DNA from 3 places in the Streptomyces sp. NPDC107654 genome. Region 2 is predicted to be linked to each of the others. Evidence: riboswitches for the same ligand, from Rfam matches in the RefSeq annotation. Region 2 holds a riboswitch; each other region holds the start of a gene.
The links. A riboswitch is a leader RNA that binds a small molecule or an ion and turns the genes downstream of it on or off. The one in region 2 is predicted to bind cobalamin.
Positions count from the first base shown of each region.

Region 1 (10,793 bases), on a different contig from region 2:
TACCTGTGCGGGACGCGCACGTCCTCCTCGAAGGCGTCCGCGCCGACGTACCGGGTGCCGAGGGCCTCGACCAGGTTGGTGTGCGGGGCCTGGACGACGTTGCCGCCGAGCCGGCCGCCGGGCAGGGACTGGCGGTAGAAGCTGGTGCCGCAGTCCTTCGGCACGTCCGGGTTGAGGTAGAGCACGGCCGCGTACCGGCACAGGGCCCTGGAGTCGGTGTGCGGGCGGGGCGCGCTCTCGCCCTCGCCGACCACCTGGACGCAGTTGTGGTTGAGGGTGCCGCCGCCGGGCGTCCGCTGCACCCACAGCTCCTTCGCCCCGGTCGCCTTCTTCACCAGGCGCTCGATCCGGGCGAGTTCCGCCGGTTCCAGACCGGGCATGGCGCGCAGGCCGGGCCAGGTCTCGGAGGTGTACGGGTACCCCTCGACCCAGTCGTCCTTGGCCAGACACCGCTGCCGTACGGCGTCGGCGTCCGGCAGGACGTCGTCCAGCACCCAGTAGTCGCGGCCCTTGGTGGGCTTGCGGTAGGGCAGGACGGGCAGCGCGGCGGGGGTGCGCGGCGGTGGCTGTGGGGGCATGCGGCGAATCTAGGCGGCCGGCCGGTCTGCCTTCTCCCGGGCGCAGGTCAACCTTCTGCCCGGCAGCGGCCAACCTTTGGCCAAGGGCACCGGGGGATTCTTTACCCGGGGCCGCCGATCTTTACCCGGGACCGCTGAGAAGAATCGCCGTCGCGTCCGTACCGCTGTGTGTCCGAACCATGGGCGGGATCCCCAGCAGGAGGAACGGTGCGCTTTTCGCGGAACGCGACGGGAACGCTCTTCGTGGGCGGTGCCATGGCTCTGACCCTCGCGGCACTCGCCTACCCGGGCATGCTCGGCCTCGACACCGTCTCCAGCTCCCAGACGCGCATCATCGCCAACACCCAGTGGGGGCCGCTCACCGAGGGGGACCGGGACTTCGTGGTCAAGGTGCGGGCGGCGGGCCTGTGGGAGTACCCGCTCGGTCAGATCGGGCTGCAGAAGGGCAGCTCGAAGGGGGTCAAGACGGCCAGCGCGCACCTGGTGGACGGGCACGCGGCGCTGGACGCCTCCTGCCGCAAGCTCGCCCCGATGCTGAACATCACGCTGCCCAATGTGGCGAGCCCGCAACAGGAGGGCTTCGTGAACCAGTTGAAGGGCGAGAGCGGCAAGCAGTTCGACACCGACTTCGCCAACATCCTGCGGATGACGCACGGCTCGATCTTCAACACCATCGCGAAGATCCGTTCCACCACGAAGAACTCGCTGGTCCGCGCTCTCGCCGACCAGGCCAACGACACGGTTCTGGACCACATCACGGTGATGGAGAAGACCGGTCTGGTCGACTTCGACCAGACCATCTTCAACCAGACCACCCCGCCGAAGCTGCCCTCCTCCGACCTGACCCCGCCGGCCCCGCCGGCGGGCCAGCCGGAGGTGGTGCTCACCCCGCCGCCGACCGCCACGTCCACCCCGCTGGACCTGAGCGGCCTCCCCGGCGGCGGCACCGCCCCCGGCCCCAGCCCTTCGGCCGGTTAGGGCCTCGCGACGTCGCGCGTGGGGGAGTCGGCAACCGGCGACAACGCCGCAGACGTGCGTGCCGGACCCCGCGACCCCGGCACGTTCCGGACGAGAGGCCCTAGGCCAGCCACACCGTGGTGTCCGGCGGCAGCGCGCTCCCCTCCGGCAGCGGGGTGCTGCTGAGCAGGATCTCGCCCGGCGGCAGCGGTACCGGCTCGGCGGCCAGGTTGGTGACGCTGCGCCAGCCGTCGGAGCGGCTGAAGTCCAGCACACCGGCCGGCGCGTCCGGGGTCCAGGTCAGGGTCTCGCCCGCGAGCAGCTTGCGGCGCAGCCGCAGGGCCGTGCGGTACAGCTCCAGCGTGGAACCCTCGGTCCCGGTCTGCGCGTCGACGGCGTACGCCGCGAAGGACGCGGGCTGCGGCAGCCAGGAGGCCCCGGGCCCGAAGCCGTAACTGGGCCCGGTCGTCGTCCACGGCAGCGGCACCCGGCAGCCGTCGCGGCCCTTGCGGACATGGCCGGTCTGCTCCCAGATCGGGTCCTGGAGCACCTCGAAGGGCAGATCGGCGACCTCCGGCAGGCCGAGTTCCTCGCCCTGGTAGAGGTAGGCCGAGCCGGGCAGCGCCAGCATCAGCAGGGTCGCCGCCCGGGCCCGGCGCAGCCCGGCCGCCGCGTCGACCGCGGGCGCGGCACCGTCGGCGAGCAGCCAGGCGGCCGGGTCGGTGTCCGGCGGCAGCATCAGCCGGGAGGCGTGGCGTACGACGTCGTGGTTGGACAGCACCCAGGTCGCGGAGGCCCCGGCGGCCCGGGCCGTGGCCAGCGAGGCGGCGATGACGTCCCGCAGCTCCCCGGCGTCCCAGCGGGCCTCCAGGTACTCGAAGTTGAACGCCTGGCCGAGTTCGTCGGGGCGGGCGTACAGGGCGCGGCGGTCGCCCGGCACCCAGGCCTCGGCGACGGCCATGCGCGGCGGGCTGTACGCGTCGAAGATCTTGCGCCAGTCCCGGTAGATCTCGTGGACCTCGTCCCGGTCCCAGTACGGGTGGCTGCCCGGCGGCACCAGCGGCAGCGCCTCCTCGCCGGTCGCACCGAGGCCGCCGACGTCCCGCAGTGGCTCGGTGAGGTCTTTGGCCAGACCGTGGGCGACGTCCACGCGGAAGCCGTCCACGCCCCGGTCGGACCAGAACCGCAGGGTGGTGCGGAAGTCGGCGCGGACCTCCTCGTTGTCCCAGTTGAGGTCGGGCTGTTCGGGGGCGAAGAGGTGGAGGTACCAGTCCCCGTCGGGCACCCGCCGCCAGGCGCTGCCGCCGAACACCGACTGCCAGTCGGTGGGCGGCAGCTCCCCGTGCGCGCCCCGCCCGGGCCGGAAGACGTACCGCTCCCGGGCGGCGGAGCCGGGTCCGGCGCGCAGCGCCTCCTCGAACCAGGGGTGCAGGTGGGAGGTGTGGTTGGGGACGATGTCCACGACGACCTTGAGGCCGAGCCGGTGCGCCTCGGCGACCAGGGCGTCGAAGTCGTCCAGGGTGCCGAGGCGCTCGTCGACGCCGCGCGGGTCGATGACGTCGTAGCCGCCGTCGGCGAGTTCGGAGGGGTAGAAGGGGCTCAGCCACAGGGCGTCCACGCCGAGCGTGGCGAGGTGGTCCAGACGCCGGGTGACACCCCGGAGGTCACCGAGGCCGTCTCCGTCGGCGTCGGCGAAACTGCGCGGGTACACCTGGTAGATGACGGCCTGGCGCCACCAGTCGGGGTTCCTGGGCGAGAGGTCCGGCGAGCGGTCTGCCATACGGGCTCCCATGGGACGGACGACAGTACGGAATCTGTATCTGTCCACATTGCCCGGAAAGGGAACCTTTTCGTGGGCGGTCAGACCGTGCAGTGCTCCAACAGGCCCTGTACCTCCACGTCCACCACCCGGTACCGCACCACGCGCCCCTCCTTCTCCCCGGCCACGACCCCGGCCGCCCGCAGCAGCCGCAGGGCCTGGGAGACGGCCGGGTCGTTCATGCCCGTGGCGACCGCGAGGTCCGACACGGCGAGCGGCCCGGTGCGGTGCAGGGCGAGCAGCAGCGCGAGCCGGTTGGCGTCGGCCAGCAGGGAGAAACGGTCGGCCCAGGTGCGCAGGAGCCCCGCGTCGCCGATGGCGGCGATCGCCTCGCACACCCGGTGACCGTCGATGGTGCGACGGTCGGCTCGGTCGGCAGGCACGAGATGCATGCCCCCCATCCTCGCAGGCGCACTTTTGTGATCTTGCATACCTGCGCGGGTGCGCAGCTATGCAGGAAAGCGCGCACCCCTCTACGGTGGGCGGGCCGTGGTGTTCGGGAAGTCGATGCAAGGTCGACGCGGCCCTCGCCACTGTGATCGGGGAGTTCCCGTCCCGTCCGGCACCCGCCGGGCCACTGGTCGTACGACCGGGAAGGCAGGGACGGCGGACGTACGACCCGTAAGCCAGGAGACCGGCCACGGCACTCATGAAGTGATCCACGAGGTGCTGGAGCATGAACGATGGCCGATGCCACGACCTTCCGCTGGCGACGCGAGGACACCGTCAGGACGGCGGGCCTGATGGCGGTGATCATCGCCCTGCACGTCGTCGCCTTCGGCATCCTGTACCTCCTCGTGGCCCCCCGGCACTACAGGATCGGCACCGACGTCTTCGGGGTCGGTCTCGGCATCACCGCCTACACCCTGGGCATGCGGCACGCCTTCGACGCCGACCACATAGCGGCGATCGACAACACCACCCGCAAGCTGATGGCCGACGGCAAGCGGCCGGTGTCGGTGGGCTTCTGGTTCGCGCTCGGCCACTCCAGCGTCGTCGTCCTGCTGGCCCTGCTGATCGCGGGCGGCACCTCGCTCGCCGGCAAGGTGATGAACGAGGGCTCCACCACCCACCAGGTGCTCGGCTTCCTCGGTACGACGATCTCCGGCACGTTCCTCTACCTCATCGCCGCCCTGAACCTGATCGCCCTGGTGGGCATCCTGAAGGTCTTCCGGGCGATGCGCGCGGGCGCGTACGACGAGAAGGAGCTGGAACAGCACCTGGACTCGCGCGGCTTCATGAACCGGATCCTGGGCCGCCTCACCAAGTCCGTCTCCCGCCCCGGCCAGATGTACCCGCTGGGCTTCCTCTTCGGCCTCGGCTTCGACACGGCCACCGAGGTCACGCTGATGGTGATGGCGGGCTCCGGCGCGGCGGCCGGCCTGCCCTGGTACGCGGTGCTGTGCCTGCCCCTCCTCTTCGCCGCCGGGATGAGCCTGTTCGACACCCTCGACGGCACGTTCATGAACTTCGCCTACCAGTGGGCGTTCGCCAACCCCGTCCGCAAGGTCTTCTACAACCTCGCCATCACCGGCCTGTCCATCGCCGTCGCCTTCTTCATCGGCACGATCGAACTGGTCGGCGTCCTGCACGAGAAGTTCGCCCTGCACGACGCGGTGACCGGCTGGATCGCCGGCCTCGACCTCGACAACGTCGGCTACCTCATCGTCGGCCTGTTCGTGGCGGTGTGGGCGGCGGCCCTGACGTACTGGCGGCTGGCCCGCGTGGAGGAACGCTGGTCGGCCGCCGACTGACTACCGCTCCACCGTCTCCAGGTACAGCTTCACGTACCGATCGGCGTCGACCTCCAACGCGACGTCCACCAGCGCCGTCTCACGGCCCCCCTCGTGGATCTCCGACTCGCCCAGCCGGGGCCGCCGGTCGACGATGGTCTGGCCGCGGGTCGGGCCGGGGGCGAGGGAGACCTCGACCGGGAGCAGGCGGGTGGTGATGCCCTGCGGGTCGGCGACCGCGCACACCGCGCCGGCGTCGCCGAGACCGCCCGCCTCCTCGGCCTCCGGCGGCTCGCCCTGGTGGGCCGGCCGGTGGGCGAGGAGTTCGCCGGCCAGGCGGGTGCCCGGCTCGCCGCTCCCGCGCAGCCGGTGCACCTCGGCGCTGTCCACGACGACCTGCCGGAAGACGTCCAGGCCGTACATCGTGATCGGCACCCCGGCCGTGAGCAGGATCGCCGCGGCCTCCGGATCGTGCCAGACGTTGAACTCCGCGACCGGCGTGGCGTTGCCGACCTCCACCGCCCCGCCCATGAACACGATCCGCTCGATGTTCCGGGTCACCTCCGGGTGGGTGCGCAGGAGCAGGGCGATGTTGGTCAGGGGCGCCGTCGGGATCAGGGTGACCGGGCGCGGGGAGGCCAGGATCTCGCGGTGCAGGAGCGTGACCGCGTCGACGTCCACCGGGGTCCGGGCGGGCGCGGGCAGGCCCAGGTCGCCCATGCCGTCGGCGCCGTGCACGGGGGCGTGACGGGCGGGCTCCAGCAGCGGGCGCTCGGCACCCCGGGCCACCGGGATGTCGGGGGCGCCCGCCCGCTCCAGCACGGTGAGGGTGTTGCGGACCACGCCGTCCACGTCGGTGTTCCCGGCCACGCAGGTCACCGCCCTGAGGTCGAGTCCGGGGTGGCGCACGGCGAACAGCAGGGCCAGGGCGTCGTCGACACCGGTGTCGCAGTCGATGATCACGGGGATGGGCTGACCGGTCACGGCGGGCTCCTTCCGTCGTCTCGACCTTAGATCAGGCCCAGAGCGCGGTGCCGCGTGCCGCCACCCGTTCGGCGACGCGCCGCAGCAGCTCGCTCCCGGGCAGCGCACCGGGCCGGCGGCCGTCCCGCAGGCGTACGGCGGCCAGCCCGGCGCCGGCCTCCCGGGCCCCGATCACCGCCTGGTACGGCACCAGGCGCGCCGCGCGGACCCTGGCGCCCAGGGTCCCCTCTCCCGGCCCGGCGAGTTCGGCGCGCAGGCCCAGCGCGAGCGCCTCCCGGACCAGCGCCGCCGCCGGCTCCACCTGCTCCTCGGCCACCGGCAGCACCACCAGCTGCACGGGGGCCAGCCAGGCCGGGAACGCGCCGGCGTGGGTCTCCACCAGGTGGGCGACGACCCGTTCGACACTGCCGATGACGCTGCGGTGCACCATCACCGGCCGGTGCTTCGCGCCGTCGGCGCCGATGTAGCGCAGGTCGAAGCGGGCGGGCTGGTGGAAGTCGATCTGCACGGTGGACAGGGTGGACTCGCGGCCCGCCGGGTCCGCGATCTGCACGTCGATCTTCGGGCCGTAGAACGCGGCCTCGCCCTCCGCCTCCTCGTAGGCCACCCCGGCCTCCGCGAGGGCCTCCCGCAGCAGCCCGGTCGCCCGGCGCCACAGCTCCGGGTCGGCGACGTACTTGCCGCCCGCGCCGGGCAGCGAGAGCCGGTGGCGCACGGCCTCGATGCCGAGGTCGGCGTGGGCGCGGGCGATCAGCTCCAGCGCGGCGCGGGCCTCGGCCACCGCCTGGTCCGGGGTGCAGAAGACGTGCGCGTCGTTGAGGTGGACGGCGCGGACCCGGGTCAGGCCGCCGAGCACGCCGGACGGTTCGGCGCGGTGCATGGTGCCCAGCTCGGCGATGCGCAGGGGCAGTTCGCGGTGGCTGCGGGAGCGGGAGCGGTAGATCAGGGCGTGGTGGGGGCAGAGGCTGGGCCGCAGGACGACCTCCTCGGCGCCGAGCCGCATCGGCGGGTACATGTCGTCGCGGTAGTGGTCCCAGTGCCCGGAGATCTCGTACAGCTCGCGCTTGCCGAGCGCGGGCGAGTAGACGTGCCGGTAGCCGGCCCGGCGTTCGGCGTCCCGGATGTACTCCTCCAGGGTGTGCCGCACGACGGCCCCGTCCGGCAGCCAGTAGGGCAGCCCGGCGCCCATCAGCGGATCGGTGCCGAAGAGCCCGAGGGCCCGCCCGAGCCGCCGGTGGTCCACGGCCTGCTCTTCCGCCTTGCCGTTCATCCGTTCCTCCTCCGTCGGGAGGCGGACGCCCCGGTGCACGACGAAGCCCCGGGGCGTGCGCCCCGGGGCTTCGATGCTGGTCAGGTGTCAGCGCGCCGGGACGGTGTCCGGCGTCGTCGTGCTCGACGGATGCGAGTGGGCGCGCTGCATGCCGGGCACGCTACCGCGCCCGCCTTCCCCGGCACCACGGACTTTTTCCGCCGCCCCCTCCCCCGGCACCACGGCTCTCCACCGCCCCGCCCGGCGCCACCGGTCTCCTCCGCGCCCCTCACCCGTACGGCCCGGAGCGCTGGTGAGCGGATCGGCCCGGTGGTGCCGTGAGATCAGGCACCGTCGGCCGCACGCAGCCCAGGAGGCACCCATGATCCCCGCGATACGCACCCGCGTCCCCCGTGGCGTCCTCCTCACCGTCCTCGCCGCCGGCCTCATAGCCGCCGGCGGCTGCGCGGCCCTCGGCCTGAAGCACCCGGCGAGCGCGCCGTACCCGCTGCCCACGATCGACCGGCCGAGCCAGACCTCCAGGGCGTCCGCGCGGGCCGACGGTTCCACGCTCAGCGACGAGCAGGCCCAGTCGGCGCTGATCAACGAGACCGACCTGGGCGCCCCCTGGACGCCCACGCGCGGCGCGGCCACCTGGCGGGACGGCCTGCTGAAGGCCCGGACCACGGCCGGGGAGTGCCAGCGGCTGCTGGACGCCCTGTACAGCGACGAACTCCTCGGCGCCCCGGCCCGCGTCGCCGTCGGCCTGGACGACGCCGACACCGACGCCCAGCTCCGCTACCAGATCGGCGCCCGCCGCCCCGCCGACGTCGACGCCGTCCTGTCCTGGCTGCACACCCTCCCCGTGCAGTGCGCCCGCTTCACCGCCACCACGGACACCGGCCTGGTGGAGGACGTCCGGGTCGTGGAGGCCCCGCTGCCGGAGGTCGGCGACGCCCGGCAGGGCCTGCGCCTCACCCTCGCCACCACGAACGACGACGGCGAGGCGTACCTCCTCACCATGGACCTGGCCGCCGTCCGCGTCGGCGAGGACGCCTTCGCCCTCACCAACGCGGGCCTCGGCGACGTCCCGAACGACGCCACCCAGGCCGCCGTCCAGATCGGCGCCCTGCGGCTGGCGGACATCCGCAGGCAGGGGCGGGCCCAGGTGTGAGGGGTCACAGCGGCGGCTGCGCCGGTGCCGGCCCCAGGGTCGTGGTGCCGGGGGCGGTGCGGTGGCCGAGGCCGGTGCGGTAGGCGTCCAGCGCGGCCTCGACGCGGCCCGTGCGGCGGAGCAGGTCGCCGAGGAGGCGGCACAGGTCGGCGAGGTCACCGGCGGCGCCCGCGCGTTCCAGGAGGCTGAGGGCGCGGACGTAGTGCTCCTCGGCGGCCTCCGTGTCGCGGGCGTCCTCCGCGATGATGCCGAGCAGGCGGTGCGCGGCGGCGGCGTGGACGGCGCCGCGCTCGGAGGAGAAGTCGCCGAGGACGCCCCGCAGCAGCCCGGCGGCCTCCTCGGACCTGCCCCGGCGGTGCAGCACGTCGGCGAGTTCGACGGCGGCCTGGCTGCGGTACAGGGCGGCGCGGCTCTCCGAGAGCATGGCGTACGCCTGCCGCAGCTCCGTCTCCGCCCGGTCGAGTTCGCCGTTCTGCGCGCTGACGTAGCCGCGCATCCAGTGGCAGTTGGCCAGCTCGGTGCGCAGGCTCAGCTGCCGGTACAGCTCGGCCGCCTTGGCCAGGGAGGCGTCGGCCTCGGCGACCCGGCCCTCGGCGAGCAGGGTACGGGCGACCGAGCGGTGCATCCGGGCGATCAGCGCGGGGTCGCCGGCCCGCGGGGCGAGCGCGAGGGCGAACTCGGCGGCCTGGGCGGCACGGGCGTGCGCGCCCATGTCCATGTACGGGCCGATCACGCTGGCGTAGAGCAGCAGCAGCGCGTCGGGGTCGTGCAGTCCGCCGCGGTTCAGTTCGTCGAGGGTGGACTCCAGGAGGTAGACGGCGTACCGGAGTTCGCCCGCCAGGTAGTGGGCCACGGCCCTGCCGCGGATGGCGGGCACCCGGGCCGGCAGGGTCTTTCCGGCCAGTCGCTCCTCGGCCTGTTCGAAGTGCTCGCGGGCCGCCGTCAACTCGCCTGTCTCCAGCGCGCATTCGCCGAGTCCGAGCAGTGCGGTCGCCTGTTCGCCGCCGAGTCCGTGCGCCTCCGCCTCCGCGCGCAGCACGGCGTACTGGGCGGCCGCCTCCTCGGCCCGGCCGTCGGCGAGGACCCGCTGGGCCTCGGTGAGCCGCAGCCGCAGATCCGTGGCCAGGTGGGCGGGGCGGCCCACGGCCAGCTCCTCGAAGGCCACGCCGAGCCGCTCCGCGATGTGCCGTAACGCCTCGTCGGAGGCGCGGGCCCGGCCCGCCTCCAGTGTGGAGATGTAGGCGGGCGTGTACGCGGGTTCCGCCAGCTGCCGCTGGGTGAGACCCCGCTGCGTCCGCAGCCGCTGCACCCGCCGCCCGATGACCTCCGGGTCGTCCCGCTCGCGCATGCCCCCTGCTCCCCCCGGCTCCCCTGGCACCCCTTGCCGTCGGACTCCGGCAGCCCCTACGTTAAACGGCGGATTAAGCATGCTTAACAGGCCGCTGTCGTGTTGCGAGGTCGCCGTGTCCGGACGTACATCCGCACCCTACGCACGCCCCACCGCACGGAGGGCGGTAACGGCCGCGGTGATCGCCGCGGCCGCCCTGCTGATAGCGGCCAACGCCGGCCCGGCGAGAGCGACCCCGGCCGCCCCGGCCGCGCAGATCGCGGCACCGGCGCAGCACCGCTGACCAGCCGGACGACGTACCGGACGACGTACGGGGCGGCGAACCGCCGGCCTACCGGATCACGTACCGGACGGCACACGCCGACCGGAAATCCCCCTACTCTGCGACCGTGACCTCACCTGCCGCCCGCACCGCGCTGGAGCTGACCGCCGACCTGCCCGTACCGGGCCTGGAGGAGTTCTACCGGGATCTGCACCGGAATCCCGAGCTGTCCCTGCGCGAGCACCGGACCGCCGGGAAACTGGCCGAACTGCTCGGGAGGGCGGGGTTCGACACCGCCGAGGGCGTGGGCGGCACCGGAGTCGTCGGCGCGCTGCGCAACGGGGACGGGCCGACGGTGCTGCTGCGGGCCGACATGGACGCGCTGCCGGTGACGGAGGAGACCGGGCTGCCGTACGCCTCCGAGGTGCCCGGCGTCATGCACGCCTGCGGGCACGACCTGCACGTCACCTGGCTGGCCGGGGCCGCGCGGGCGCTGGCGGCCGGGCGGGACACCTGGCGGGGGACGCTGCTGGTGGTGGGGCAGCCCGCCGAGGAGACCGGGCAGGGCGCGGCCCGGATGGTCGCCGACGGGCTGTACGAGCGGTTCGGGCGTCCGGACGTCCTGCTCGGGCAGCACGCGGCGCCGGGCCCGGCGGGCCTGTACCCGCACGCGCCCGGGCTGATCATGT
Region 1 is NZ_JBVKBI010000007.1:322,623-333,415, reverse strand. It holds gene ACZ7N4_RS16005 (DUF6445 family protein) at 1-578, opposite strand, end outside; gene ACZ7N4_RS16000 (DUF4142 domain-containing protein) at 834-1,556, shown strand; gene ACZ7N4_RS15995 (glycoside hydrolase family 13 protein) at 1,657-3,315, opposite strand; gene ACZ7N4_RS15990 (metalloregulator ArsR/SmtB family transcription factor) at 3,396-3,746, opposite strand; cobalamin riboswitch at 3,828-4,011, shown strand; gene nicT (Nickel transporter NicT) at 4,038-5,108, shown strand; gene ACZ7N4_RS15980 (nucleoside hydrolase) at 5,109-6,071, opposite strand; gene thrS (threonine--tRNA ligase) at 6,103-7,341, opposite strand; gene ACZ7N4_RS15970 (hypothetical protein) at 7,703-8,494, shown strand; gene ACZ7N4_RS15965 (helix-turn-helix domain-containing protein) at 8,499-9,842, opposite strand; gene ACZ7N4_RS15960 (amidohydrolase) at 10,232-10,793, shown strand, end outside.
Region 1: it holds a riboswitch for cobalamin, as region 2 does, so the genes downstream of both, nicT (Nickel transporter NicT) here and ACZ7N4_RS13945 (prenyltransferase/squalene oxidase repeat-containing protein) in region 2, are expected to answer to the same signal.

Region 2 (9,990 bases):
TCGGCTTGGTGTGCTCGCCGGGCGCGGCGAGGAGAGGTTCGCCGCCGGCGGTGGTGATCTGCTCGGGCACCCAATGTCCGGCGGGCCACAGCGGGTCGAGCCACTCGATCGCCGCCACCCGGGGCCGGGCGCGTCCTGCGACCGCCCGGCGGCCCCGGTCCAGACGGTCCAGCAAGGCCGTCCGCTGCTGCTCGGCACGCTCCCGGACGCCCAGCAGTTCGCCCACGGTGACCAGGCAGTCCAGGACGTCGTCGAGGGTACGCGGCTCCATGCTGAGGACCCGGGTGTCGGCGTCGAGCAGCCGCACCGTCCGGCTGACCTTTTCGTAGGACACGGCGCACACGTCGCACAGGTCCTGGGTGAGGATCACGTCGGGGCGCAGAGCCGCGAGAGCCTCGGTGTCGAGCGTGTACAGCGACGAGCCCGAGTGCGCCGAGCCACCGACGGCGTCGGAGATCTCCCTGCTGGTGAGCGCATCCTGATCCAGGTCCGCTCCCGTCACGACCGGTACGGATGCCACCTCGTGCGGAGGCCAGTCGCACTCGTGGGTACGGCCGACCAGCCGGTGTGACAGTCCGAGCCCGGCGACCATGTCGGTCGCGGCGGGCAGCAGGGAGACGATGCGCATACTCCGACTCTAGGTCTCCGCCGTGACCGACAGGGCTGCGTCAGGCGCCCCAGCGCACGGCGATCGTGTCGCCGACGCCGACGACCGTGCTGCGCGTGGCGGAGGTGAAAGCCGAGCCGTCGATGCTGACCTTCCACGTGTTGGATCCGCTGTTGGCCTTGCCGTTGACTGCGGTGACGGTTCCGGTGCCGGAGGACGGGGTGACGCTCGTGACGCAGCCGGACGGCGTGGCGGCGCCGGTTGCCGCGTCGAGGACGGCGCCCAGCGTGGTCGTCGAGCCGGTCGGCGTGAGCGCGACGGAGCACACCTTCAGGTTGCCCGCGCCGTCGTCCACGGTGAGCCCCAGCTTCGTGGCTGTTCCGGAGGTGAGGGAGGACTGGCTCACCCACTGGGGCGCGCCCGGCGTCGTAGGGGCCGGCGGGGTGGCCGTGAAGCCGCCGCCTGCCACGGCCCGCAGCCCGTCGATGGACGCGTACGCCGTCGGTGAGGTGTCGGAGGGCAGATACTTGAACCCGCCGCCCGGGTTGAACTGCTGCGCGATCAGGAAGTCCACCGGTGTCTTGCCCATGGAGGTGAGGAAATCACCGGTCTGCGGATTGATGCCGCAGGCGTTCAGACCGGACACCGCCCAGCCGTTGGAATCGGTGTTGACACCGAACATGGCGTTGAAGGCGCCACTGTTCGGCACGAGCTTGCTCTTCAGGAACGCCTTGGCCTGCACGATGTCCGTGTCAGTGTTCGACACGCCCGACACACACAGGGCCGCCATCGCCGCTCCGGTCATGTCGATGTCGCTCGCGGCCGAGAGCTGGCTGGGATTGCCCTCCGCCTTGCTGTAGTTCCAGCCGCCGTCGTTGTGCTGATTGGCCCGCAGGCGCGTGACGACCGCGTCGCGCAGAGTCTGCGGTATGCGGGCCTGCCCGGACTGTGTCTTGGCGCCATTCAGGGCGAGCGCCGCGAAGACGGTGCCGTTGAAGTTGGCGGACGGGCCGATGTAGCCGGGTTCGGCGGTCTGCCAGTAGCCGTAGATGTCGGCGATCAGGTTGCGGGACGCGGAGACGCGGGAGGGGTCGATGCCCGCGGCGTAGGCGTTCAGCGTAGCGCGCTCGTAATCCGTGACGACGGGGGAGGCTGAGGGCCAGCCGGCGGTGGAGAGCAGATTGCGGTAGACGGTTCTCGCGTTCTTGCTCGTGTCACCGCCGGGTGTCACGTCCACGGCGGCGGTCCCGGCCGAGGCGAGCGCGCTGAACGCCCACTCGTTGGACAACCCGGAGCCGGCGTACGAACCGTCCGCAGCTTGAAGCGACTTGAGGTAGGCGACGCCGTTCGCCTTCGACGTGGCGATCTGCGCCGGCGTGGACGTGGCCGCCGCGGGCAGCGTCGTGAGCGCGAACGCGCCGAATGCGGCCGCCGCGGTGAGGGCGGTACGACGGTAGGACAGCGAACGGGGCATGGCCTGCTCCTTGGATGGAGGACGCCGGCCGGACCCGGTGCCGGGCCGGCGGTGGCCTGCGGAGCAGCGGGCGTGGCCGCCGTCCGGAACGCGTGGACCGGCTTCCAAAGGTGCTTCGCCGCTTGGGCATTCGGGCTCGGGTCGGCCCCCTGCCGTCCCACACCGCTGCGCGTCAGCCCCGGATTCCCACCGGGTTCCCCCACTCGGCAGTCCGGGACGGTACCGGACGCGCATGCCTGCCGCCACCACTCGCCCGGGGCCGCCCGGGGGCGGCCTTGACCGTTCCCGCGAAGCGTGCTCAAATCCCGCTGATACGCAATGAGTTCCAGGGAAAGCCGGTCGAAATCCGGCGCTGACCCGCAACCGTAGGCCCGGCACCGCCGGGCGAGCCGGAATGCCTGGAGCGTGTTCATCAGCAACAGACGCCGTCGTGGACTACGGCGTGGTGCGACCAGCTTCCGGCTGCAGGGAACTCCTCGTCCGACGGAAGCCCTCTGCCACGTCTGCGCCCGCGTCGGGCAGGCGCGAGGGGGCCGGGGTGCGGACGGGGAAGCGAAGAAACGGGAGAGTCGCGGGCGCACGAGGCACGGCACTCGTATCCGCCCTGTTCATCCTGCTGGCGGCCTGCGTGACGTTCCTCACGACGACATCTGCCGCGGCCGACGGTGTGGGTGACTGCACCGCGTCCAAGGGCGCTGTCGTCGCCGTCGACTTCGGGCCGTTCGGCGGCACGGTGGAGCGCGGCTGCGACACCACGCCCACCACCGGCTACGACCTGCTGCACGACGCCGGATTCACCACCACCGGCACCCAGCACGACGGCCCCGCCTTCATCTGCCGCATCGGCTACAGCGACTTCAACTCCGGCACGCAGTACCCGACCCCGGACAAGGAGTCCTGCGTCCTGACTCCGCAGGCGACGGCGTACTGGTCGTACTGGACCGCATCACCCGGCCAGGACGAGTGGACCTACAGCCAGTACGGCGCCATGGACCGCAAGCTCAAGGACGGTGACGTCGACGCCTGGGTCTACGGCGGCACCGACGTCGGAGGTGCGACGGGCAAGCCCGCCTTCACTCCCGACGACGTGCGCGCCGGCGGCACCCACACGCCCGACCCGGGCGGCACACCCACCGGCGCGCCGGGCAAGGTCGATCTGACCGCCGCCGCTACCTGGCTCAAGGGCCGCCTGACCGACGGTGAACGCATCGTCGACGACGGCGCCACCGCACCGAACTACTCGCTGACCGCCGACACTGCCTACGCACTCGCCGCGGTTGACGGCCAAAGCGCCACGCTCGACAAGGTCACCGACTTCCTCGCAGCCCACGTCGGCGACTTCGGCTACCCGAGCGGCGCCGATCAGGCGCCGGACGCCACCGCCGTCGCCCGCCTCGCGCTCATCGCCGAAGTCACCGAACGTGACCCGCGTGCCTTCGGCGGGCGTGACCTCATCGACGCCCTCACGAAGAACGTGTGTGCGACGGGCCCCGAAGCCGGCGACGCGACCCCGGGCTGCACCGCCAAGGGAGACTTCCGGTCCGCGTCGTACACCGAGGGCCAGGCCCTGTCCGTTCTGGCCCTGCTGCGCGCCGGAGCGACGCCCCCGGCCACGACCACCGACCGTCTCACACAGCTCCAGTGCAAGGACGGCGGAATCACCAGCATCCTCATCCACCCCGGCGAGTACTGCGACGGCGACCCCGCCACCACCGGCCTCGTCGCCCTGGTGCTGCACAAGGCAGGCGGCCACGACGACGCCGTGACCAACGCCCGCAGCTACCTGACCAAGGCCCAGCGGGCGGACGGTTCCTTCCCCGGCTACACCGGCTCCACCACCGGCAGCGTCACAGCGACCGCGTACGCCGCACAGGCCCTGCGCGCCCTCGGTGACACCAAGCGCGCGGACGCGGCCGTCGGATGGCTGTCCCGGCACCAGCTCAAGAACGGCGGCTTCGGCTTCGAGGAGACCGACACCGACCCCGCGCTCTACGCGACTGCGCCGGCCGTCCTCGCCGGTGCGGGCACGAGCCTGGTCACCCTCACGACGAAGAAGCCGGCACCCCCGTCCACGCCGCCGACCGAGCCCACCGGCTCACCGAGCGCGCCCACTCCGGTCACGGGCCCGGATCTGAAGAAGGGCGTCGCCTACCTCACCAAGGCGTCCAACCTCAAGCAGGGCCAGTACTACACCGCCGGTACCGGCTCGGCCCGGGCCGACTTCGGCCTCACCATCGACGGCGCCTACGCCCTTGCCGCCACCGGCCTGAACAACGCCAAGCTGCGCGGCATCGTCGACTTCCTCGACCATGGTGGCAAGGACGGCGAGGGCCGCACTGTCGACGACTGGACCGGCATCGGCACGCCGTATGTGGCGGGCGGTTCCCTCGGCAAGACCGCGCTGCTCGCCGAGGCCGTCGGCCGCGACCCGCGCCACTTCGCCGGGCACGACCTCATTGCCGCGCTCGCGAGGGCCGCCTGCGCCAAACCGAGTTCCGCCCCCGACCGCTCCTGCGCCGCCAAGGGTGCCTACCGGTACGCACCTTCCGTCTTCGCCCAGTCCCTGGCCGTGATGGCGCAGCTGCGTGCGGGGGAGAAGGCGGCAGCCGAACGGCCGATCGCGTACCTCGAGAGCCTCCAGCAGCCCGGCGGCGCCTGGCCGAGCCTGATCCCGTCCACGAACGACTCCGACGTGGACTCCACCGCCATCGCCGCCATGACGCTCGACCTGGCGGGCGGCACCAAGGCCGACAAGGCCGTGGACAAGGCGCTGGCCTGGATCGCGTCCAAGCAGCTGGCCGACGGCGGTTTCCCGGGCGCCGCGGGTGACTCGGTGAACTCCGCCGCTCTCGCCGTGCAGGCGCTGTCCCTGGACGCCGGCGCATACACGTCGAAGATCGCCAAGGCGCGCAAGTTCCTCGCCTCCCAGCAGAACACCGACGGCGGCTTCAACGTCGCCAAGGGCGGTCAGCGCGGCTCAGACCTGCGTGCCTCCACCCAGGCCGTCGGCGGCGCCACCGGCATCTCCTTCGGCACGCTGGAACGCAGCCTGACCGGCACGTCACCGCAGCCCACGCCGAGCCCCAGCAGCAGCGCCCCGGAGATCATCACCACCGGTGGCGACTCCGCCGGCCGCGACGGCGGGACATCCGCGAGCGGCGGTGACGGCGGCGGCGGCGTTCTCGCTTCCACCGGCGCCCAGATCGGTACCCTCGCCGCGATCGCCGCCCTGCTGGTGCTCGCAGGCTGGCGCACGGTCATCATCACCCGCCGTCGCACGGACCCGGGGAGCGGACGATGAAGGCACGTCTCCGGCGCGTGCTCGCCGCGCTCGGCCTGACGACCGCGGCGGTCGTGGCGACCGGCACTCCGGCCGCCGCCGACCCGCAGCCCATGGGCCGCTGCACCACCACCTCCGGCGTCGTCCTCGCCGTCGACTTCAGCCACTGGGGCGGCCCGGTCCTGCGCTCCTGCGGCACGACCCCGACGACGGGCTACGACCTGCTCAATCAGGCCGGCTGGAGGACCACCGGCACCGGGCACGACGGCCCGGCGTTCGTCTGCCGGATCGGATACAGCGGCTTCCAGGGCGGCAAGCAGTACCCGACGCCCGCCGAGGACGACTGTGTGCTCACCCCACCGGCCTCCGCCTACTGGTCGTACTGGCACGCCGACCCGGGAGCGAAGACGTGGAGCTACAGCCAGTTGGGCGCGATGCTCTACAAGCCCAAGCCCGGCAGCGTCGACCTGTGGATCTTCGGCGGTACGAACATTCAGGGCACCGAAGGTCGCCCGACCATCACCCCGGACCAGCTCCGCGCCCACAACACCAGGCCGCAGGGGGACGCGGGCAAGCCCGCGTCCACGCACAAGGCACCCTCCCTGCCGCCCGACGTGGACACCGGCCCGGCTCCCGGGCAGCCGACGACGGCGCCCTCCGAGCCGCCGTCGCACAAGCCGAGCAAGCCGGGTAAGCCGAATCCCAGCAAGTCCCCGAGCCCGACGCCGTCCCCCAGCGCCACCACAACCAGCCCGTCACCCACCGCGTCCAGCACCAGCATGGGCACCCGAGTGGTCGACGCCGAGCCGGCCGCCGATGCCCAGCACGACTCGGGTTCGCTCGTCCCCGTCGCCACCGGCGCCGGGCTCGTTGTCCTGATCGGCGGCGCCGCCGGATACGTGGCACACCGGCGCCGGCGTACCGAGTGACGCCGGTGGCCCGTACGACCATGGAGGCGTCACCGGCCGCCGCGGTGTCCGGCAGCGGCGGCCGGCGCCTCCCGCGCACGCTGCACCCCGTGGCCTGGTGGGTGTGGGCCCTCGCCCTGGCCACCGCCGTCAGCCGCACCGACAACCCGCTGCTGCTGTTCCTCGTGCTCGCCGTCCTCGGCTACGTCGTCACGGCCCGGCGCACCGAAGCCCCGTGGGCGCGGGGCTTCAAGTACTACCTCTGCCTCGCCCTGACGGTCGTGGCGATCCGCGTCCTCTTCCGCGCGGTCTTCGCCACCGGCATCACCCCACGCGACCACTTCGTCTTCTCCCTGCCGCACATCTCCACCCCCGGCTGGTACGCCGGCATCAGGATCGGCGGTCCGGTGTCGCTGGAGGCACTGCTGTCCTCGGCCACCGACGGGCTGCGGCTGGCCTGCATGATGTGCTGCATCGGTGCCGCCAACACCCTCGCCAACCCCAAGCGCGCCCTGCGTGTTCTGCCCGGGGCGCTGTACGAACTCGGAGTGGCGGTCACCGTCGCGATCAGCGTGGCGCCGCAGCTGGTGCAGAGCGTGCAACGCGTCGCCCGCGCCAAGAAGCTGCGGGCGACGCGCACGCGAGGAATGAGGGCGCTGCGCGGCATCGTGGTGCCCGTCCTGGAGGACGCCCTCGAACGCTCCCTGCGGCTGGCCGCCGCCATGGACTCGCGCGGATACGGCCGGGCGGGCACCGCGACCCGACGCTCCCGCCGCGTCACCGGCGCGCTGATGCTGCTGGGCATGTGCGGTCTGTGCGCGGGGGCGTACGGGCTCCTCGACGCCACCGCGCCGGCACTCCTGGGGCTGCCGGCCATGACCGCCGGAGCCGTCCTGTGCGTCGCGGGCCTGCGACTGGGCGGGCGGCGGGTCACCCGCACAGTCTACCGGCCCGACCCCTGGACCCTGCCCGAGTGGGCCGTCGCCGGCAGCGGAGTGCTGTCCGCCGTCCTGCTCTTCAGCAACCTCGGCTACGACCCCGCTCAGCTCAACCCCACCTACTACCCGCTGACCTGGCCGGACCTCCCTCTCGTCCCGACCGCCGCGATCCTCCTCGCCGGAGCGGCCGGTTTCCTCGCCCCTCCGCCCGGCCCCGCCCAGAGAGCCACCACACCGTGATCACCTTCGACCAGGTCACCGTCCAGTACGAGGACGCGGCCGGGCCCGCCCTGCGCGACGTCGACCTCACGGTGGAGGAGGGCGAACTCTGCCTCGTCGTCGGGCACACCGGCGTCGGCAAGTCCACCCTCCTCGGAGCCGTCAACGGACTGGTGCCGCACTTCACCGGCGGCACCCTGTACGGCCGCGTCACCGTCGACGGCCGCGACACCGCCGAGCATCCCCCGCGTGAACTCGCCGACGTCGTCGGCGTGGTCGGCCAGGACCCGATCGACGGATTCGTCACCGATACGGTCGAAGAGGAACTGGCTTACGCCATGGAACAGTTGGCCATCCCTGCCGCGACCATGCGCAAGCGTGTGGAGGAGACCCTCGACCTGCTCGGCCTCGCCGATCTGCGCCACCGCGCCCTGCACGAACTGTCCGGCGGCCAGCAACAGCGCGTCGCCATCGGCTCGGTCCTGACCGCCCACCCGCGTGTCCTGGTCCTGGACGAACCCACCTCCGCCCTCGACCCCACCGCGGCCGAGGAGGTCCTCGCCGCCGTCACCCGCCTCGTCCACGACCTCGGCGTCACCGTCCTGATGGCCGAGCACCGCCTCGAACGCGTCGTCCAGTACGCGGACCGCGTCATCCATCTGCCCGGTGACGGCCACGCCCGCATCGGCACACCCGCCGAGATCCTCCGGACGTCCACGATCGCACCACCGATCGTGGAACTCGGCCGGACCGCGAAGTGGTCACCGCTGCCGCTGTCCATCCGCGACGCCCGCCGCGCCGCCGCACCCCTGCGAGCCACGCTCGCCGCACGCCCGCCCGTACCCGTCCGGCCACCGCTGCCGCACGACAAACGGACGCGGCTCCTGACCGCGCGCGGCATCACGGTCGCCTACCGGGGCGTCACCGCCGTACGCGAAGTCGACCTCGACCTGCACGCGGGCGAAGTCACCGCGCTGATGGGCCGCAACGGCTCCGGCAAGTCCTCGCTCCTGTGGGCCCTGCAGGGCTCCGGACCCCGCCGGGCGGGAAGCGTACGGGTGACCGACGGCACCGGCGGGACGGACCCTCACTGCGTACCGCCGGCTCAAGCCCGGCAGCTCGTCGGGCTGGTCCCGCAGACCCCGGCCGACCTGCTCTACCTGGAGAGCGTCGAGCAGGAACTCGCCCAGGCCGAGACCGAATCGGGCACCGAGGTCAAGGCGCGTGCCCTCCTCGACCGGCTCGCGCCCGGCATCGACGATGCCACCCATCCCCGAGATCTCTCCGAGGGGCAGAAACTCGCTCTGGTCCTCGCCATCCAGCTCTCGGCCGCCCCCCGGGTCATCCTGCTGGACGAACCGACCCGGGGACTGGACTACCGGGCCAAGACGGCACTGATCGGCATTGTGGACGCTCTCGCGGAGGAGGGCCGGACGGTCGTCATCTCCACGCACGACGTCGAATTCGTCGCCCGGGCCGCCGACCGCGTCGTGGTCATGGCCGAAGGCGATGTCGTCGCCGACGGCCCGACCACGGAGGTCATCGTGTCCTCGCCGACCTTCGCCCCGCAGACGGCGAAGATCCTCTCCCCGCTGCCGTTCCTCACGGTCCACCAAGTGGCAAAGGCGCTCGGCACCGAACGAGACGAGGCGGCACGCCCATGAGTACGCGCATCGGCACTGCCATCCGGTTGACCCCGCGCGTCGGCGTCATCATGGCTCTGGCCGCCTTCCTCGGGCTCGTCGCCTTCTTCTGGCCGTTCGTGGTCGCGCCGGGCACGTTCGGCTCCAACTACGCGCCCCCGCTGATCTTCGGCGTCCTGCTGGTGCTGGTCCTGTGCGTGGTCCTCTCGGAGATCGCCGAGGGCGGCATCGACTCCAAGGCGCTCGCCATGCTGGGCGTGCTCTCCGCCGTCAACGCAGCCCTGCGTCCGCTCGGCGCCGGAACGGCGGGCATCGAGACCGTCTTCTTCGTCCTGGTCCTGGCGGGAAGGGTGTACGGCCCCGGTTTCGGCTTCGTGCTCGGCTGCACCTCGCTGTTCGCCTCCGCACTGATCACCGGGGGAGTGGGGCCGTGGATGCCGTACCAGATGTTCGGCTGCGCCTTCGTGGGGATGCTCGCCGGATTCCTCCCCCGGGCGAGCGGCCGGCGTGAGGTGCTGATGCTGGCCGTCTACGGCTCGCTCTCCGGCTACCTCTTCGGCTTCCTCCTCAACCTCTCCTTCTGGCCCTTCTCCCTGGACCCCAACAGTTCGATCGCGTACCTGCCGGGCCTGCCCTTCACGGAGCAGTGGCACCGCTATGTCGCCTTCGATCTGGCCACCTCGCTGGGCTGGGACACCGGCCGGGCGGTCACCAACTTCGTGTGCGTGCTGCTGGCCGGCCCCGCCGTACTGACCACCTTCCGACGGGCCGCCCGCAAGGCCCGCTTCAGCGCGCCCGTGCGCTTCGCGGGCCCGCGGAGGGCTGAATCCGAACCTCGCTGACTCGGAGATGCCCCTGGCGAACCGGGCCGGGACCGAGGCTGCGATCACAGTCGCCACCGAGGCGCAGTCCGAGTGGGGT
Region 2 is NZ_JBVKBI010000006.1:304,435-314,424, reverse strand. It holds gene ACZ7N4_RS13955 (cobalamin-binding protein) at 1-628, opposite strand, end outside; gene ACZ7N4_RS13950 (prenyltransferase/squalene oxidase repeat-containing protein) at 669-2,081, opposite strand; cobalamin riboswitch at 2,206-2,281, opposite strand; cobalamin riboswitch at 2,365-2,498, shown strand; gene ACZ7N4_RS13945 (prenyltransferase/squalene oxidase repeat-containing protein) at 2,620-5,382, shown strand; gene ACZ7N4_RS13940 (hypothetical protein) at 5,379-6,290, shown strand; gene ACZ7N4_RS13935 (energy-coupling factor transporter transmembrane component T) at 6,311-7,447, shown strand; gene ACZ7N4_RS13930 (ABC transporter ATP-binding protein) at 7,444-9,090, shown strand; gene ACZ7N4_RS13925 (ECF transporter S component) at 9,087-9,911, shown strand.

Region 3 (10,793 bases), on a different contig from region 2:
GAAGCGGCGGCCCGCGGCGGCGGCCACCTCGCGCAGGAAGGCCCGGCGGAAGCCGTCCGACTCCAGCGAGCCGTGCCAGTGCGTGCCCCAGGTCTGGCCGACCCGGCAGCCGTCGAGGAAGGGCTCGCCGCCCTCGACGGTGGCCACGCCGTGGTGGATCTCGTAGCCGTCGACCCGCTCGCCGAGGGCCTCGCCACGGGGCCGGGTGAGGGTCTTCTCGCGGGCGAAGCGCACCCGGACGGGCAGCACGCCGAGACCCGGGACGGCTCCGGCGCGGGACTCGACCTCGTCCTCGATGTGCTCGCCGAGGATCTGGAAGCCGCCGCAGACCCCCAGGACGGGACGCTGTTCGGCGGCCCGCCGTACCAGCGCGTCGGCGAGTCCGCGCTCCCGCAGCCACTCCAGCGCCCGTACGGTCCCGCGCGTGCCCGGGACCACCACGAGGTCGGCGTCCGCCAGCTCCTCCGGCCGGTCCACGAACCGCACCACGACGCCCGGTTCGGCGGCCAGGGCGTCCACGTCGGTGAAGTTGGACATCAGCGGGATCGCGCACACGGCGACCCGCAGCACGTCCTCGCCGACCGGGGGCGTGACGGTGGACTCCCGTACGGTGCCCCGCAGCGACACGCGCAGCCCGTCCTCCTCGTCGATGCCGAGCCCGTGCCGGAAGGGCAGCACACCGTACGTCCGCCGCCCCGTCAGGTCCCGGAGCATGTCCAGCCCGGGCTCCAGCAGGCCGACATCGCCCCGGAACTTGTTCACCAGGAACCCGGCGACCAGCTCCTGGTCCTCCGGTGAGAGCAGGGCGACGGTGCCGAAGAAGGACGCGAAGACGCCCCCGCGGTCGATGTCGCCGACGACGAGCACGGGCAGCCGCGCGTTGCGTGCGATGCCCATGTTGACGATGTCCGTCCGCCGGAGGTTGATCTCGGCCGGACTGCCCGCCCCCTCACAGATCACCGCGTCATACGTGCCCCGCAACTCGGCCAGGCAGTCCAGCACCGTGCCCAGCAGCCGTTGTTGGCGCCCGCCGTGGTACCCGCGTGCGCTCAGCTCGCCCACCGGCTTGCCGAGCAGCACCACCTGACTGCTCTGCTCGCCGCCGGGCTTGAGCAGCACCGGGTTCATCAGCGCGGTCGGCTCGACCCGGCAGGCCTGCGCCTGCATCGCCTGCGCCCGCCCGATCTCGGCGCCCTCGCGCGTGACGAACGAGTTCAGCGACATGTTCTGCGCCTTGAACGGCGCGACCTTCACCCCCTGGCGTACCAGCCAGCGGCAGATGCCGGCCGTCACGACGCTCTTGCCGGCGTCGGAGGTGGTGCCGGCGACGAGGAGACCACCGTTCACTTCCCGCGTCCTTTCAGCAGCCGGCGTGCGGTGAGCGTGCCGGCGAGGGCGAGCAGGCCGACGCGGCGGGAGAGCCGTACGGCCCGGTCGATGTCGGTGACCCGGACGGGCCGCCCGGCGGCTCCGTTGAGGACGGGCCGGTGCTCGACCCGGCCGCCGTAGGAGAGCGTCCCGCCCAGGCGTACGCCGAGGGCACCCGCGAAGGAGGCCTCCACGGGACCGGCGTTGGGGCTGGGGTGCCGGCGCGCGTCGGCCTTCCAGGCACGCAGGGCACCCAGCGGATCGGGTCCGGCCGCGGCGGCGAGCACGGCGGTCAGCCGGGCACCCGGCCAGCCGGCGACGTCGTCGAGGCGGGCGGAGGCCCAGCCGAAGCGCCGCAGACGGGGGGACTTGTGACCCACCATCGCGTCCAGGGTGTTGACCGCCCGGAACCCGAGGAGCCCCGGGACCCCCGCCACGGCACCCCAGACGAGGGCGCCGACGACGGCGTCCGAGGTGTTCTCGGCGACCGACTCGACCACGGCCCGGGCGACACCGTCGGCGTCCAGCGCCTGCGGGTCCCGGCCGCACAGGTGGGGCAGCCGCGCCCGGGCGGTCTCGATGTCCCCGGCCTCCAGGGCGCGTCCGATGGCGCGGGCCTCGCGGGCGAGCGAGGTGCCGCCGACGACGGCCCAGGTGGCGGCGGCGGTCAGCGCGACGGAGGCGGTGGGGGAGGGGCGTACAGCGCGTGCGGCGAGTGCGCCGAGCGCGACGGCGCCACCGGCGCACACGGTGGTGTGCAGGGCGCCCCAGCCGCGGTGGTCGTGCCACAAGGCGCCTTCCACGGCCCCGGCCGCCCGGCCGAACACGGCGACCGGATGCCCGCGACGGGGATCGCCGAGGAGCAGGTCACCGAGGACGCCGGCGGCGGCGCCGTACGCGTATGTGCGATCGGCACCCATCGGCTCAGCCGGCCGTGGGCACAGGAACGGGCCTGACAGCCCTGGTGCTGGTCCTCGATCGGCAGCCGAGCATGGCGATATGTGTCCTCACTCAGGGTGTCCGCGCCCTGGTTCGACGTGCATCGGCGGTGAGAGTTCCTGGCTCCCGGGAAGTTCTTCCCCGGTGACAGTGGCGGGACCGCGCCGGATTCGCACCGGCTTCCTCTCCTGCCGCCGTTGATGGCCTGGGCAGTCCACCACGCGCCCGGAAGGGCCGTCAACTTGCCTTTGACCTGCGTGGGGACAGTGTGCTGATCCCCACACCGCGGGGCGCGCGGGGTCTGCCGGGGTACGGCAGAGGCTCCCCGCACGGCGTGCGCGGGGAGCCTTTCGGTGGTGTGGTCAGGCCTTGGCCACGATCAGGTTGATGCCGTACGCCACCGCCGCCGCGCAGGCCGCGAAGCACAGGTAGGCGCCGGTGACGGCGAGGGCGGCGGAGTCCCCCTGGGCCGTGGCCTTCTCGCGCCGGTTCAGGCCCGCGATGCCGAGCGTGAACAGGGTCACCAGGCCCACGGTGACCACGAGGCTGACGCCGAACACGGAGCCCAGGGCTGCCCAGTCGATCTTCATAGTGCTTCCTTCGCTAACCGGGTGCTCGGGGTCAGACCGCGGCGGCCGGCGGGGCGGCCGGAGCCGGTTCGGCGGGGGCGGTGGCCTGCTGCGGGAACGTGAGGTCCACATCGGCGGCGACCGTGCCGGTGGGCGGCGGGATCACGGCGGCGATGGCGGTCGTGACCACACCGGCGGGCTCCTCGGTCTCCTCGACCACGTTGGTGTGGTCGACGACCTCGCGGCGGGAGATCTTCCAGATCGCGGCGGACGCGGCGACCAGGAAGACGGCGACCACGGCGGTGCCCCAGTCACCCAGGTCGGTGACGGCCTCGGCGCCCGCGCCGACCAGCGCGGCGGCCGGGAGGGTGAGCGCCCAGGCGACGAACATGCGGGTCGCGGTGGACCAGCGGACCACACCGCCCTTGCGGCCCAGGCCCGCGCCCATCACCGAGCCGGAGACGACGTGGGTGGTGGAGAGGGAGAAGCCGAGGTGGGAGGAGGCCAGGATGGCGGTCGCGGCGCTGGTCTGGGCGGCGAAGCCCTGGCGCGGCTCCAGGTCGGTCAGGCCCTTGCCCATGGTGCGGATGATGCGCCAGCCGCCGATGTAGGTGCCGAGCGCGATGGCCAGGCCGGCGGAGAGGATCACCCAGGTGGGAGGGTTGGAGCCGGGGGCGATCGAGCCGCCCGCGACGAGGGCGAGGGTGATGATGCCCATCGTCTTCTGGGCGTCGTTGGTGCCGTGCGCGAGGGAGACCAGGCCGGCGGAGGCGATCTGGCCGGCGCGGTAGCCCTTGCGGGTGGCCTCGCCGTCGGCGGTGCCGCCGATGCCGTAGGAGAACCGGGTGGCCAGCAGCGAGGCGAGGCCCGCCACGATCGGCGCGGCGACGGCCGGGAGCAGCACCTTGGTGACGAGGACGTCACCGTGGACGGCGCCGAAGCCGGCGGAGGCGACGGTGGCGCCGACCAGGCCGCCCATCAGGGCGTGCGAGGAGCTGGACGGCAGGCCCACGAGCCAGGTCAGCAGGTTCCAGAGGATCGCGCCGACCAGGGCGGCGAAGATGACCTCGGGACGGATGCCGGTCTCGTCGACGAGACCCTTGGAGATCGTGTTCGCGACCTCCACGGAGAGGAAGGCGCCCACGAGATTGAGGACGGCGGACATGGCGACCGCGATCTTCGGCTTCAGGGCGCCTGTGGAGATGGTGGTGGCCATCGCGTTCGCGGTGTCGTGGAAACCGTTCGTGAAATCGAACGCGAGAGCGGTTGCCACCACTATCGCGAGGATCAGCGAGAAGCTTTCCATTTACCCAGGCAATCGTTCGAGGTCATTGGCGGGTCGAACGTAGGCAACCTGGGTGAACGGAAGATGAACTGAGACGGGCGTGAGGATGTCCGTCACGCGCGTACGAGGCTCCGCTCCCCTCTCCCGGCCCAAGCGCCCCTTGGCTAGCGGCCGCGGGCCAGGACCCGCAGCCTGCTCAGGGAGCCGTTGAAGAGATTCTGGTCACCCGGCAGCCGGCCCTTGGTGCCGTACTGCCAGAACGTCCAGTACCGCCAGCCGCCGGGCAGGGCGCCCGGTCGCGAGGTGCCGTGACGGGCGATCCACAGGGCGTGCGAGGAGGAGAAGGCGCGACTGTTGCCGGTGCACAGCCTCCACCACTGGGTCGTGGTGTAGATCAGCGGCCGGCGGCCGGTCTCCCGCTTGATCTCGTCGCTGAACGACCGGATCCAGCGGACCATCCGTTTCCTGTCCAGCCCGTAGCACTTGTGCCGCGCGTCGTACGGGTTGTACTCGATGTCCAGCGCGGGCGGCAGCGTCCAGCCGTCCGCCCGCCAGTCCCCGCCGTGCCGTACGAAGTAGGCGGCCTGCCGGGCCCCGGAGGACCGGTCCGGCAGCGCGAAGTGGTACGCGCCCCGGATCAGGCCGGCCTTGCGGGCGCCGGTGTACTGCCCCGAGAAGTAGGGGTTGCGGTAGGCCGTGGACTCGGTCGCCTTGATGTACGCGAACCGGGCGCCCCTGGCCCGGGCGGCGGCCCAGTCGATCCGCTTCTGGTGCGACGACACGTCATGCCCCCGGGGCAGCCCGGCACCGGCCCTCGGCATCCCGGCGGCGTCCGGGGCCGCGGGCTCCTGCCAGATCCCGGCTGTCCACGCGGAACCGGTGGCGGTGGCCGGCGAGATCCCGGCTGTCCGCGCGGAAACGGCGGCCGGCGGGGATGTGCCGGCCTCGGCCTGCCCGGCCGCCTTCGGTGCGCCGCCGGCCGTCCGCAGGGACCCGGCCGGCCGCGGCGAGTCCGTCGAGGCCGACGCCGGTGGTCCGGCCGGACCGGTCGGCGCCTCCCCCGCGGATGCGGCCCCGGCGGGTGCGGGGCCGGCGAGGGCGAGGACCGCCGTGGCCGCGGTGAGAACCGCGGCGCGGCGGCGGGCGAGGGTGCGTTCACGGGCCATGCGTCTCCCCGGGGCGGCGGACGGCCTGCCTCCCGCGGGCGGCGGCGGTCGTCCAATGGGCAGGAGGGACCATTGAAAAACCCGGCGATCACCGAATGGGCGACGATTTGATGCGGTTCCGGGTGGTCTGTCATAAAATGCGCCCGTTCGGCCGCACGGTCTCCGGGCGGAAGCCGCCGCCCCGCCCGCTCCGCGCACCCCCCGGCTGGCAGGATCACCGCATGGCTGAACCGATTCTGCACACCGACGACGGGCACCAGGACGAGGTACGGCTCTGGGCGGAACTGGTCGCTACGGCCCGCCGCAGCGTCGCCGACGGACTGGTCGTCGGCACCTCCGGCAACGTCTCCGCCCGCATCGGGGACCTGGTGCTGGTCACCCCCTCCGGCGTCCCCTACGACCGGCTCACCCCCGCCGACATCACCGGCGTCGACCTCACCGGACGCCAGGTGCTCGGCACGCTCGTACCGACCAGCGAGCTGCCCATGCACCTCGCCGTCTACCGCACCACCGACGCCCGGGCCGTCGTCCACACCCACGCCGTGCACGCGACCGCGGTCTCCACGCTCGTGCCCGAGCTGCCCCCGGTCCACTACATGACCGGCGCCCTCGGCGGTCCCGTACGGGTCGCCCCCTACGCCACCTACGGCACCGACGAACTCGCCGAGAACATGCTCCGCGCCCTCGCCGGCCGCTCCGGCTGCCTGCTGCAGAACCACGGCACGATCACCCACGGCGCCACCCTCGACCAGGCCTACGACCGTTCCGCCCAGCTGGAGTGGATGTGCCGGCTGTGGCTGACGGCGTCCTCGGTGCCGGGCCTGACGCCGTCCCTGCTCACGGAGGCACAACTCGCGCAGGCCGGGGAACGCTTGAAGGGATACGGCCAACGGAGGTGACCCCGTGCCCCACAGCAACCCGCCCCGAGCCCTGACCGCTCCGCTCGACCTGCTCCGCCGCACCGGTGCGAGCCGGCCGGGCCCGATCCGCGGCACCGGCCCCCTGCGCCCCCCGCTTCCGCTGGCCGGAGGACCGGTCCGCGCCGACACTGGACCCGTGCGTACCGCAAAGGCGACCGCCACCGCACTCACCGCCTTCCTGGCAGCCGGCACGGCTTCCGTGGTCGCCGGCCGGCTCGCCAGCGCCGCCGCGCTGAAGGCGCCCGCGGGACGTCCGCTGCCCACCGAGCCCCGCCTCACCGTGCACGGCACGGCCGCCGGCCAGGTCACGCTCACCCGCGACCTGGCCGCCCTGCGCCCCGGCACGTACGGGCTGGCCGGTGACGGCTCGCACGCGGTCGTCGGCCCCGTCCTGGAGGCGGCCGAGCACACCGCCGACACCGTCGTACGCCGCCTCGAACGCGTCACCCACGGCACCCTCGCCCCCGGCGACGCGGTGTGGCTCACCCCGAACCTGTACGTCGGCGACCCCGGCACCGCCCTCGGCCTGGACCACGCCGACGTCGACGTGCCCGGGGAGCTCGGACCCCTGCCCGCCTGGTTCGTGCCCGGCGACCGGAACACCTGGGTGATCGCCCTGCACGGCCTCGGCACCACCCGGGAACACGCCCTCAACGTCATGCGCTTCCTGCACGGCCGCCGGCTTCCGGTCCTCGCCCTCGCCTACCGCGGCGACCTCGGCGCCCCGCGCCCGCCGGACGGGCTGAACCACCTCGGGGAGACCGAGTGGCGGGACGTCGAGGCGGCGATCCGCTACGCCCAGCGGCACGGCGCCCGCCGGGTCGTCCTGTTCGGCTGGTCCACCGGCGCCACCATGGCCCTGCGCGCCGCCGAGCGCTCCGCCGTCCGCGACCGCGTCGCCGGGCTCGTCCTCGACTCCCCGGTGCTCAGCTGGGAGGCCACGCTGCGCGCCCTGGCCCGGGCCCGGCACACCCCGTCCTCGCTGCTGCCGCTCGCCGTGCGGGCCGCGCAGGGCCGGGCCGGACTGCACGCCGACCGGATCGCCGGGACGCCCGACGCCGACCGGCTGCGGGTCCCCACCCTGATCGTCCACGGCCCGGACGACCAGGTCGCCCCCTACGAGTTCTCCCGCAGGCTCGCCCACCGCCGCGCCGGCCTCGTCTCCCTGCACACCGTCGCCCGCGCCCCGCACGGGGCCATGTGGAACGTGGACCCCGAAGAGTACGAGGAACAGCTGCGCCGGTTCCTGACCCCGCTGATGTGACCCCCGACCCCCCGACCCCCGGACACCTGTGACCCGCGGACACCCGGCCCGCATCCGGACGACATCCGGCCGACACCGGCACGAAGCATTCCGTTTCAGGCCTACCGATGGCGTGATCGGGTCGCTACGGCCGGTCCCACGCCCCGTGCATTGGCCAGCCCGGTAGCCCGCCGTGACATTCCGTTTGGGTTTTCGGACCGTCAACCGGAAGACTGCACCCGTGACGTCCCGTATCCCGCGCGACTCCAGGCTCCGACTCGTCCGACCGCGACCCCTGGCCGCCGCCCCCAGAGCTGTGAACCAGAGGCGCCCACAGCGCCCCGCACCCCGGCCGCCGGAGGGCACACCCGCCCCGGCCGAACTGGCCGGAATGGCCCGCACCAAGCTGGCCGGCGCGGCCCGCGTCGCCCGCTGGGCCGATGCCGCCCTCGGCCCCGGCCGCACCGGTGCCACCACCGACGGCAAGGCCACCCTCTCCGCCGCCACCGCCGAACGCGCCGCCGCCGAACTGGGCCTGACCGCCGCTCAGGTCCGCGCCGACTGGGACACCGCCCGCCTCGCCGGACTCGTCGAGGTGCACGGCGACAGCGCGCGCCCCGGCTGGCGGCTGCGCGCCTGGGACCGCGACGACAGCGCCGTACTGCGCGGCTGGGTGGCCCTCTTCGACGCCTGGTCGCTCGCCTGCCCGGAACCCGACGGGCACGAACCGGCCGCCGTCGCCGAGGTCGTCTCGGCCATGCCCCAGGTGCTCTCCTTCCTCCAGCTGTCCGCCGGCCCCGTCCCGGTCGAGCAGCTGCTGGACCTGCTCCAGCAGCGGGTCACCGAGCTGCGCACCGAACGCTGCGAGGTCTCCTACGAGCCCGGTACCGGCGGTCCCGCCGGATCCCCGGTCCCGGCGGACCCGGCACCCGCCGAGCACGCCCCGCTCGCCCCGCTGCTCGACTGGGCGCTGAGCGCCCTCGCCGCCGTCGGCGCCCTCACCTACGGCGGCGGCCAGGCCACGCTCACGCCGCTGGGCAACTGGGCGGTCTGGGTCAAGCTGGAGCAGATCTGCGTGGCCGCGCAGAGCCCCGCCGGCAACATCGAGCAGTCCGCCGAGGACATGCTCCGCGGCTGCGCCCAGCTCCGCCCCAACGCGGCCCGCGCCGAGTACCGCGCCTGGCTCGCCGCCCGCCCGGTCGGCAGCGCCGTCACCGAGCTGATCGGCGCCGCCCGCGGCGACGACGCCCTGCTGCGCGGCCTGGCCTTCGAGGCGCTGCGCGTGGTCGGCGCCCCCGCCGAGCCCGACGTACGGTCCGTCGTGGACGAGCCGGCGCTGCGGCCGTACGCGCTGCTGTGGCTCGCCGAGCACGACGGCATCGACCCGGAGGACGCCCACGAGGTGCTCACCCGGGAGGAGGCCACCTGGCTGTGGGTGGACACCGCCGCCGCCGTCGCCGACCACGGCGAGGCGCCGATGCTGGTCCGGCACCTGGAGTCCGCGGTGCAGCCCACCGTGCCCCAGCTGCTCGACGAGGTCCGCGCCGTCGGCCACCCGCGCACCGTGCAGGTCCTGGTCGCGCTCGCCGCCGCCCACCCCGACCCGGCCCTGGCCAAGGCCGTCCGCCGGGCCGCGTTCCAGGTGCACACCGGAGGCTGAGGAGGGCCGGCGGGGGAGCGCGGCGCGGGAGCGGCTCAGACGCCGAGGTCGGGGGCGTACGTCCCGAAGCTCCAGACGTTGCCCTCGGCGTCCCGGGCCATGTAGTCCCGCGAGCCGTAGTCCTGGTCCGTCGGGGGCACGAGGATCTCCACGCCGTGCTCGACGGCCCGCTGGTGGTGCGCGTCCACGTCGTCCACCACGACGTACACCCCGGCGGGTCCCGCGTCCCGCATCACCGTGTCGAAGACGCCGCCACGGCCCTTGGAACCGATCATCACCGCGCCGTTGCCCTGGACCAGCTCGGCGTGCATCACCGTGCCGTCCTCCGTCTCGTACACCGACAGCTCGGTGAAGCCCAGGGCCTCCGTCAGCTGCCGGATCGCCGCCCTCGCGTCCGCGTACAGCAACGTGGGACAGATGCCCGGTCGTGCGCCGCCGCCCGTGCCCGCCATGCCGATCACTCCTTCGTGCACCGGTTCCGCCCCGCGACTGCGAGTCTCGCAGCCGCCACTGACAACGTCCCGGTAAACGGTGCCCGCAGCCCTGCCGCCGGACGGACCGCCGAACGGGGGACATCCCGTCCGCACCTGCCGGGACAGCCCGCCGACCCGGCCGGCGGTGACTACGCTCGGCGCCTGATCCGGACGGTCGCCTGATCCGGACGGTGCGGACCAGGAGGGGGCAAGGTGGCGTTTCCACCCCACGGCACCCGCCCCCGCCGTCCCGCCGCGGCCCTCCTCTCCGGGACCGGGCCGCCCGCCCGGTCCCGCACCCCCGACCGGTCCCGCATCCCCGCCCTGCTGCGCCGAGCCGCCGCCGGCCTCCTCGCCGCGGTCCTCGCGCTCGGCCTGCTCGGAGCGGCCCGCCACCTCAGGCCCGCTCCCTACGGCGACCGGCTGCTGAACCGCGGGCAGGGCGAGCCCGGGCAGGGGGAGTGGGCGGCGCGGGCGCACGCCGGCGCCGTGGCCGGCTTCGACAGCCGTACCGGCGCACTGCGGTGGCGCTACGCGCGCGCGGGGCACCACCCGCTCGCCGTGCTCCCCGCGCGCGGGGAGGCGATCGCGCTCTGGGACGACGGACTGCTCACCGACACCGACGGCCGGTCCGTGCGCTGGCACCGGGCGCTGCCCGACGCGGCCGAGTGGCTGCCGGCCCAGGGCGGCACCGGCGTGCTGCGCCCCCTCGGCCGCGGCATCCTCGCCGTCGTCACCCCGCGCCGGGTCACCGCGTACCGCACCGCCGACGGGGACCTGCGCTGGGTGCTGCCCGCCGGCGGGGGCTGTGCGTTCCGGCCGGAGAGCGCCCTGCGGCGGGGCGCGGCCCTCCTCCTCGCCCAGCCGTGCGCGGACTCGGCCTGGACCGCCCAGCTCGTGGCCCTGGACGACCTGGGCCGGATCGCGCCCGGCCGCACCCCGCTGGGCAACGATCCGCCCAGCTCGCGCCCCGGGCGCCGGCCGCGGCGAACGGACGCAGGAAAAGCCCTTGCCCGCCCCCGTTAGACTGGTCCCCATGGCCATTCTCCTCGCGCATTAGACGGCGGGAACGTCCTCAGCCGCCCACCCGCCAACCTTCCCGTACGCCCTGGAGTCTGTCCTTGATCTCCGCCTCCGGTATCGAGCTGCGCGCCGGTGCGCGCGTCCTCA
Region 3 is NZ_JBVKBI010000031.1:45,972-56,764, reverse strand. It holds gene ACZ7N4_RS34940 (cobyric acid synthase) at 1-1,347, opposite strand, end outside; gene ACZ7N4_RS34935 (cobalamin biosynthesis protein) at 1,344-2,288, opposite strand; cobalamin riboswitch at 2,399-2,540, opposite strand; gene ACZ7N4_RS34930 (hypothetical protein) at 2,670-2,897, opposite strand; gene ACZ7N4_RS34925 (inorganic phosphate transporter) at 2,929-4,182, opposite strand; gene ACZ7N4_RS34920 (lysozyme) at 4,326-5,018, opposite strand; gene ACZ7N4_RS34915 (class II aldolase/adducin family protein) at 5,549-6,226, shown strand; gene ACZ7N4_RS34910 (alpha/beta hydrolase) at 6,384-7,511, shown strand; gene ACZ7N4_RS34905 (hypothetical protein) at 7,732-9,150, shown strand; gene ACZ7N4_RS34900 (VOC family protein) at 9,186-9,602, opposite strand; gene ACZ7N4_RS34895 (hypothetical protein) at 9,837-10,649, shown strand; gene ACZ7N4_RS34890 (ABC-F family ATP-binding cassette domain-containing protein) at 10,745-10,793, shown strand, end outside.
Region 3: it holds a riboswitch for cobalamin, as region 2 does, so the genes downstream of both, ACZ7N4_RS34935 (cobalamin biosynthesis protein) here and ACZ7N4_RS13945 (prenyltransferase/squalene oxidase repeat-containing protein) in region 2, are expected to answer to the same signal.